DNA from 2 places in the Agarivorans sp. 2_MG-2023 genome. Region 2 is predicted to be linked to the other one. Evidence: predicted binding sites of a transcription regulator. Region 2 holds the regulator's gene; the other holds the start of a gene.
What was found. Region 2 encodes sigma-54, which starts transcription at its own class of promoters, with help from an activator protein. Its sites were predicted from a motif close to GTTGGCACGNNNNTNGNNT; they were not measured.
Positions count from the first base shown of each region.

Region 1: a site for sigma-54 is predicted at 1,877-1,895, ahead of xdp1 (exosortase-dependent surface protein XDP1). Genes of this name have one in related genera too.

Region 1 is NZ_JAUORQ010000003.1:150,011-153,832, reverse strand. Features, by position in the region: gene Q4549_RS05755 (sulfite exporter TauE/SafE family protein) at 1-385, shown strand, start outside; gene Q4549_RS05750 (lipocalin family protein) at 402-941, shown strand; gene Q4549_RS05745 (ferredoxin--NADP reductase) at 968-1,705, shown strand; gene xdp1 (exosortase-dependent surface protein XDP1) at 1,951-2,694, shown strand; gene Q4549_RS05735 (tetratricopeptide repeat protein) at 2,840-3,822, shown strand, end outside.
Region 2 is NZ_JAUORQ010000011.1:44,756-48,577, forward strand. Features, by position in the region: gene rapZ (RNase adapter RapZ) at 1-697, opposite strand, end outside; gene ptsN (PTS IIA-like nitrogen regulatory protein PtsN) at 724-1,167, opposite strand; gene hpf (ribosome hibernation promoting factor) at 1,176-1,463, opposite strand; gene Q4549_RS16260 (RNA polymerase factor sigma-54) at 1,487-2,989, opposite strand; gene lptB (LPS export ABC transporter ATP-binding protein) at 3,040-3,765, opposite strand; gene lptA (lipopolysaccharide transport periplasmic protein LptA) at 3,768-3,822, opposite strand, start outside.

The DNA of each region.
Region 1 (3,822 bases), on a different contig from region 2:
GCCAGAACCGGGTACCCTTGCTCGCAAAATGGATGATACGCCCTCAGCCAAGTGGAGCTTAGGTTTAGCAGGGTTTTATGGCGGCTTTGTTCAGGCCGGCGTAGGGTTTATTTTGATCGCAGCATTGGCCGGCAGTTTGCGCTACGATTTAGTAAGAGCGAATGCGCTTAAATTAGTGTGTACCTTATCTTTTACCAGTATTGCTCTGGTGGTGTTTATTGCTAGGGGGCAAGTGTTGTGGTTGCCGGGTTTAGTGTTAGCGGTGGGTTACATTATTGGGGCTCATTATGCAGTGAAGTTTGCTATAAAAGCGGCGACTAATACGCTTAAATGGTTTCTGTTTGTTATGACTTTGATTGGCTGTATTGCCGCCTTATGGTTTTAGTTGAAAGGATGTACTAATGAAAAAGACAGTTATTTTTGTTGCCGTATTGTTGATAAGTGCATGTAGTGGCAAACCAGAAGGCATAGAGCCGGTGAGTAATTTTCAGTTACAAAAGTACTTGGGAACTTGGTATGAAGTTGCCCGTTTAGACCACTCATTCGAGCGTGGCATGAGCCATGTGACCGCAACTTATAGCTTACGTGATGACGGCAAAGTAACGGTATTAAATAAAGGCTTTTCTGAGCAGGAACAACAGTGGTTTGAAGCCGAAGGCATTGCTCAGTTTGTTGACTCACCAGACATTGGGCATCTCAAAGTATCCTTTTTTAGACCATTTTATGGCGCTTATGTTGTGTTTGCCTTAGATGAGCAAGACTACCAATACGCGTTGGTAGCTGGCCCGAACCGAAAATATTTATGGTTGCTTGCTCGAACGCCTGACTTAGCTCACCAAGTGAAAAGCGACTTGGTTCATCAGGCTAAAGACTTAGGCTACGATGTAGATGCGTTGATTTATGTCGATCATCACTCTGAAGTGATTACTTCTCAAGAATAAGAATTTGTCTTAGTAAAGGAACAAGTATGTGGACTGAGGGTAAAGTAATTGAACGTATTGATTGGAATGATGAGCTATTCAGTTTACGAATTAAGGCCGATATTACGCCATTTGTCGCTGGGCAATTCATTAAATTATCAGAGTTAAGAGAAGGCAAGCGCGTAGCTCGTGCCTATTCATTAGTTAATCCTCCTGATACCGATTGCCTAGAAGTGCTTGCGATTAAGGTAGAACAAGGCTTGCTGTCACCTAATCTTCATCAATTGAGTGTTGGAGATACCATCGATGTCTCAAGCAGTGCCGCAGGGTTTATGGTGTTGGATGAAGTGCCCGAGGGGAAGCATTTGTGGTTAATTGGCACCGGAACTGGAATAGGACCATATTTCTCAATGTTAGAAACGGCACAAGCTTGGCAACGTTTTGAGAAAATAGCGTTGGTCTACGGCGTGAGAAAAGTCAAAGATATCGCTTATAAAGATCTTATTGATAAATACCAAGCAGAACACCCCACACAGTTCCAGTTTCAAGCCATGGTTACTCGTGAAGACTGCGAAGGTGCGCTTAAAAGCAGAATCCCTGAAGCCTTAGCGAATGGGTCGTTGGAGCAAGGGCTTGGCCTTAAATTAAGCGCAGAGTATTCCCAAGTGATCATGTGTGGTAACCCCGAAATGATCACCGATGCGCAAGTAATCTTAGAGCAAAAAGGTTTGAAGAAAAATTTACGACGTAAACCAGGGCAAGTAACGGTGGAGCGTTACTGGTAGTGCGTTTTATGAGCATTGATGTTAATCTGCTCGCATCAAATTTTTAGCTCCTGAACATCAACCTAGTTTTTAGTGGTTACAAAAGCAACGCTTATTGTCAGTTTTCTTTACAATGTTACAGTTTTACTGAATTTTTGAACTGTAAAGTATTGGAAATAAAGACTTAATTTTATTGGCTTGTTTATTGCTTTGTGTTGGTTGGGACGGTTTTTAAATAATATACAGAATGCTATTTTGGGGGCGCTGTGTTTAAACAAATTTTATTGGTAGCAACGTGTGCTGTGTCTATGTCAGCTTTCTCTGCGGAGCAAGTTTGGGATTTTGATGATGGTTCACTATCCGGCACTGGAAACGGTAACTCTCTGGATATGTCTGGATTAAGTGTTACTGGTTGGTCGGATACCGCCAACCCTAATGACGGACGTATTAGAAATACCAAACTTAGATATTCGAACTCATATGGCTTGATGTCTGATAACAGAGATGAGCCGAACAATACTCCGCAACATTCTATCGATAGCTACGGCAACGATTTTGATATGGTTTTGCTAACTTTTGATGAAGCGGTAAATCTAGCGGGCTTCACTTTAGGTTGGGCCAGTGAAGATCACGGAACTAATAGGCAAGCTAGTCACGCAGATGTTTCAGTATTGGCTTATTCGGGTAGTGATGTTGCAACTGTGAATAATCAAAGATGGGCTGATTTAGCTGGTTTAGGTTGGACAACTGAAGCCGAAGTAAGTAATGCCGACGATTACGCTTATCAAGCTATTGATTCAGATGCTGTGTCTAAATATTGGTTGATTGGTGCTTACAACCCTATATTCGGTAACTTGAACTGGTCTGCTAACAACGATGGATTTAAGCTTGCTGGTGTAAATACCGAAACACCTCAGTTTGCTGCTACTGTTCCAGAACCAGGTACAGTACTGTTATTTGCAGCGGGCCTATTTGGTATTGCACTACGTACCAGAAAGCGCCAAGCTTAAATACAAAATTCCTTTTCCTGTTTAACGAAAAATACGAAATACTCTGTATTTCGTATTTTTTTGTCTTTTTTTTGCCTCTGGTTCATTAGATACTGTTTGTCGGTTAATTGATTGACCCTCGCAGTAACAAGGAACCTGTTTGCCAATGAAAAAGTCTTTTCTCCCTTTCTTACTTTTGTGTGTTGCCGGCTTTAGCTCTGCTAATGAGCAAGCAAATGAATACGAGTTGGCCGTTAAAGCCTTTCATAGTGGGGAAGAAAACGAAGCTTTTATTCATTTAAAAAATGCCTTAACGGCTAACCCTGAACATCTTTCTTCAAAGCTGTTACTCGCAAAGGTGTATTTCAACGCCAATAATTTAGGTTCAGCTGAAAAACAACTGGAGGAAGCACTCAACCTTGGTGCTGATATTAATTTAGTATTGCCAATGCTTGGTAATGTTCTATTGCTGCAAGGAAAGACCTCCGAAGTATTGGCTTTTGAAGAACGAGCGAGCGAGTTTTCGCGACAAACTCAGTTTGAGTGGAAGCTGTTGCGTGGACGGATCTACTTATTAAACTCCCAAGCTGATTTAGCGCGTAAGGAGTTTGAGCAAGCGACGAAGTTAATCCCTAATAAACCTAGTGCAATGAATACCTTGGCTACTTTATATCTGCAGCAGAAAGAGTATGTTCTGGCTGAGCAGTGGATTAAACGTTCTTTAAGCATTGCTGAAAACAATGAGCGAACGTGGCTATTAAAGGGAAACTTAGAAGCGAATCAAGGCCAGATGAGCGCCGCGCTAGAAAGTTATCAGAAAGCCTATAGTTTAGATCCTGAAGACCCTAAAGTTTTACGTAGTTTGGTGATGACTCACCTTAAAGCTAATCAGCTAGAAGAGGCTAAGCGCTACTTAAAGAAAGTCCAAGAACAGACTCCTAACGATCCTACCGCTATTTTAATTAGTGCTACCTTGTTAAGTGATGAAGATAATGCCGAGTTGGCTGAGCAAGCGCTTACTGAATTATCTCAAAAGGTATCAGCTGCAGAAGGCGAAGAACTGACTGATGTAAATACGCTGTTGTTTATTCAAGGTGCCTCAGAATTTATTTTAAAGAATGATGAAAAAGCCCAGCAGTACCTGAGCCA
Region 2 (3,822 bases):
AATGCGGTAACCAAGATTGTAGTAAATCACGAATTTGCTCAATGTATTGATTGACCAAAGCTTGTGCAGATAAATACTCTTGAACAGGTTTATCTAAGCCTGTCAGTGGCCGCAACTCTTCTTGCCAATGAGGGTTAGGCAGAAATCTAGCATCAAACATATAGTCAGCATCATTAGGCACGCCGTTTTTAAAGCCAAATGATTCAAACACTAAAATTAACTGTTGTTGCTGATCGCCAGTTACTCTAGAGCGAATTAAGCCACTTAGCTCATGCACTGATAAGCGTGAAGTATCGATGCGTAAATCAGCATTTCGAGATAACGGTGCCAGCAGCTCGGTTTCCGATTCAATCGCTTCCGCCAGAGACAAATTAGTTTGACTCAGCGGGTGAACTCGCCGAGTTTCGCTGTAACGGCGGATCAACGCTTCGTCTTTGGCATCTAAAAAAATGCTTAATAGATTCACATCAGGGCCGGCGTTGCGAATAATTTGGCCTATCGGTGAAGGTTCGTCTGGGAGGTTTCGAATATCGATACTTATTGCTACTTTAGAGTAAGTATTTTTTAAGTTATCGATAAGAGATTGCCATAACACAACCGGGAGGTTGTCTACGCAATAGTAGCCCAGATCTTCTAGTACTCTTAAGGCGACGGTTTTTCCTGAACCTGAACGCCCACTCACGATAATGAGTTCCATGACTATCCCTAACGGTGATTAGAGTATTAGGCTACCATGATGTCGTATAATTCGTCATCACTTTGTGCACAACGAAGTTGTTTACATACTTGCTTATCGTTAAGTTTTTCAGCTACTTGAGATAAGGTGTTGAGGTGTTGTTTACACTGATCTTCTGGTACCAGTAAGGCAAAAACCAAATCAACAGGTTTATTGTCAATGGCGTCAAAAGCAATTGGGGGATCACAACGTAAAAAAACAGCGGTTGTTTGATGCTGTTTATCAATGCGGCCATGAGGTATTGCCACGCCTTGCCCGATACCGGTGCTGCCCATTTTTTCTCTATTCAACAAACTCTCAAATATACATTGAGCTGTCGTATCTAGTTGGCCAGCGGCTAGTTCACTAATAATTTCTAAGGCGCGTTTTTTTGAAGAGCATTGGACTGCACTTTGAGTGCAATCCAAGCTTAGTACTTTATCTATTTGCATGGAGGTGACTAATGTTTGTTAAGTTTTTCTTTATGTTTGATAACTTGGCGGTCAAGTTTGTCGATGAGACCATCAATGGCGGCGTACATATCTGAATGTTCAGCGGTAGCGAATAATTCACCGCCATTTAAATGTAAGGTGGCTTCTGCGATTTGATTGAGCTTCTCGACGTTGAGGATGACATGAACATTGTTTATCTGGTCAAATCGTCGAGTGAGCTTGGCAAACTTGTTATGGACATATTCTTTTAAAGACTCAGTAATATCAACGTGGTGTCCGGTAAGATTAATTTGCATAAATATAGTCCCCTTGATTGGCCTTAAAGTAGGCTCTTACGTTGGTTAGAAGGTGGTATCGCTAAAGACTCACGATATTTTGCAATCGTACGTCTTGCCACCTTGATCCCCTGATCTGCCAAAATATCAGCAATCTTACTATCGCTGAGAGGTTTACTGGTATTTTCGGCAGCAACCAGTTTCTTAATTAATGCACGAATAGCGGTAGATGAACATTCACCGCCGCCATCGGTAGCCACATGGCTAGAGAAGAAATATTTAAGTTCGAAAATGCCGCGAGGTGTATGCATGAATTTTTGAGTTGTTACTCGAGAAATCGTTGATTCGTGCATTTCTACTGCTTCGGCCACATCGTTCAGCACCATTGGCTTCATTGCTTCTTCACCGTATTCGAAGAAGGCTTGTTGGTGGTGAACGATACAGTTAGAGACTTTGAGTAAGGTTTCGTTGCGGCTTTCAATGCTCTTAATAAACCACTTGGCTTCTTGTAAGTGGCTACGGATAAACTGAGTATCGGTAGCATTAGACGTTTTACTTAAGGATGCATAGTGAGAGTTTACTCTTAGCTTCGGCATCGCATCGGGGTTTAGCTCTACCACCCAGCGACCTTGGCGCTTCACTACGGAAACATCGGGGATAACGTATTGGGCTTGGTTTGGCTCAACAGCGTTACCCGGGCGTGGTTCTAAGGTGTGAATTAAACGCATCACTTCGCGTAGCTGGTCTTCTTTTAACTTGGTCTTTCGAGCCAATAAGCGAAAATCTCGATTGGCTAATACATCGATATGGTTAGACACCACATCTTTGGCTTCATTTAGCCATGGTGTTTCTGGGGAAAAACGACTTAATTGAATTAACAAGCATTCTTGTAGCGAGCGCGCGGCAATGCCTACGGGGTCGAAATGCTGAATCCGTTTTAGTACTGCTTCAATTTCGTCAAGCTCTACATCTAAGTCGTTATTGTCACTAGAATTGAGGCCATCTAATAATTGTTCACAATCCTGTGTGAGGTAACCTGATTCATCTACTGCATCAATAATGGCTAAAGCAATGGCTTGGTCTACTTCGCTGAAAGGAGTAAGGCGCATTTGCCACAGCATGTGATCTTGTAAGGAATCAACGGTTTCACCTTGGAATAACATATCGTTGTCGTCACCACCGCCACTGCCGCTCGATGAGCTAGCTGGCGCGGAACTGGCGCTATAAATATCGTCCCAAGTGGAGTCTACGGGTAGGTCATCAGAAACAGTTTCTTGGTTAATGGCATCGCCAGCTTCCATTTGGCTGCTGTCTACGTCGGCGCTAGATTCGGCTTCTGTAGATTTTTCATTGGCTGACTTAGCGTCTGTTGCGTCACTATCATTCGAATGTGACTCATCCGCCTCAAGCAGAGGGTTACTTTCCAGAGCCTCTTGAATTTCTTGCTGTAAATCCAGGGTTGAAAGCTGGAGTAAGCGTATGGCCTGTTGTAACTGGGGGGTCATGGTTAACTGCTGACCAAGACGCAACTGCAAAGATGCTTTCATTAACTACCGCTATCCCTTCTTTTTATATTATTTTCTAAGCTGCACTTTAACTATAGCTTGAATTGTTCACCGAGATAAACTCGTTTCACGTGCTCGTTTTCAAGTATTTCTTGTGGCTTACCTGAGGCTATCAATTCACCCTGACTAACGATATAGGCATGCTCACAAACATCGAGAGTTTCCCTTACATTGTGGTCGGTAATTAATACACCTAGACCGCGATCACGCAGGTGTTCAATGATTTTTTTAATATCAATAACGGAAATAGGATCTACCCCAGCGAAGGGTTCGTCAAGCAAAATAAACTTAGGGGCTGCGGCTAAGGCGCGGGCAATTTCTACCCGGCGACGCTCTCCGCCTGATAGGCTCATACCGAGATTTTTGCGAATATGGCCAATATGAAACTCTTCTAGCAAATCGTCCAGTGCGCCAATTTGCTGCTCTTTGTCCAAATCCTTACGGGTTTCTAATACTGCTAGAATATTTTTTTCTACCGATAAACGGCGAAAGATAGAGGCTTCTTGGGGAAGATAACCAATGCCTTTTCGTGCTCGAGTATGCATAGCGGTGCTAGACAGATCATCGTCATCGATAAGTATTCGGCCTTGGTCTCGTGGCACTAGACCAACCACCATGTAGAAGGTAGTGGTTTTACCGGCGCCGTTTGGCCCTAGTAAACCAACAATTTTCCCGGTTTCTACATTTAAACTGACGTTCTTTACTACCTTGCGACCTTTGTAGCTTTTGGCAAGGTTCTCAGCGATTAAGGTACTCATGATTACTCATTGTCCTCGGGGGAGAGTTCTTCTAATTGCTGAGGCAGGAAAATAGTG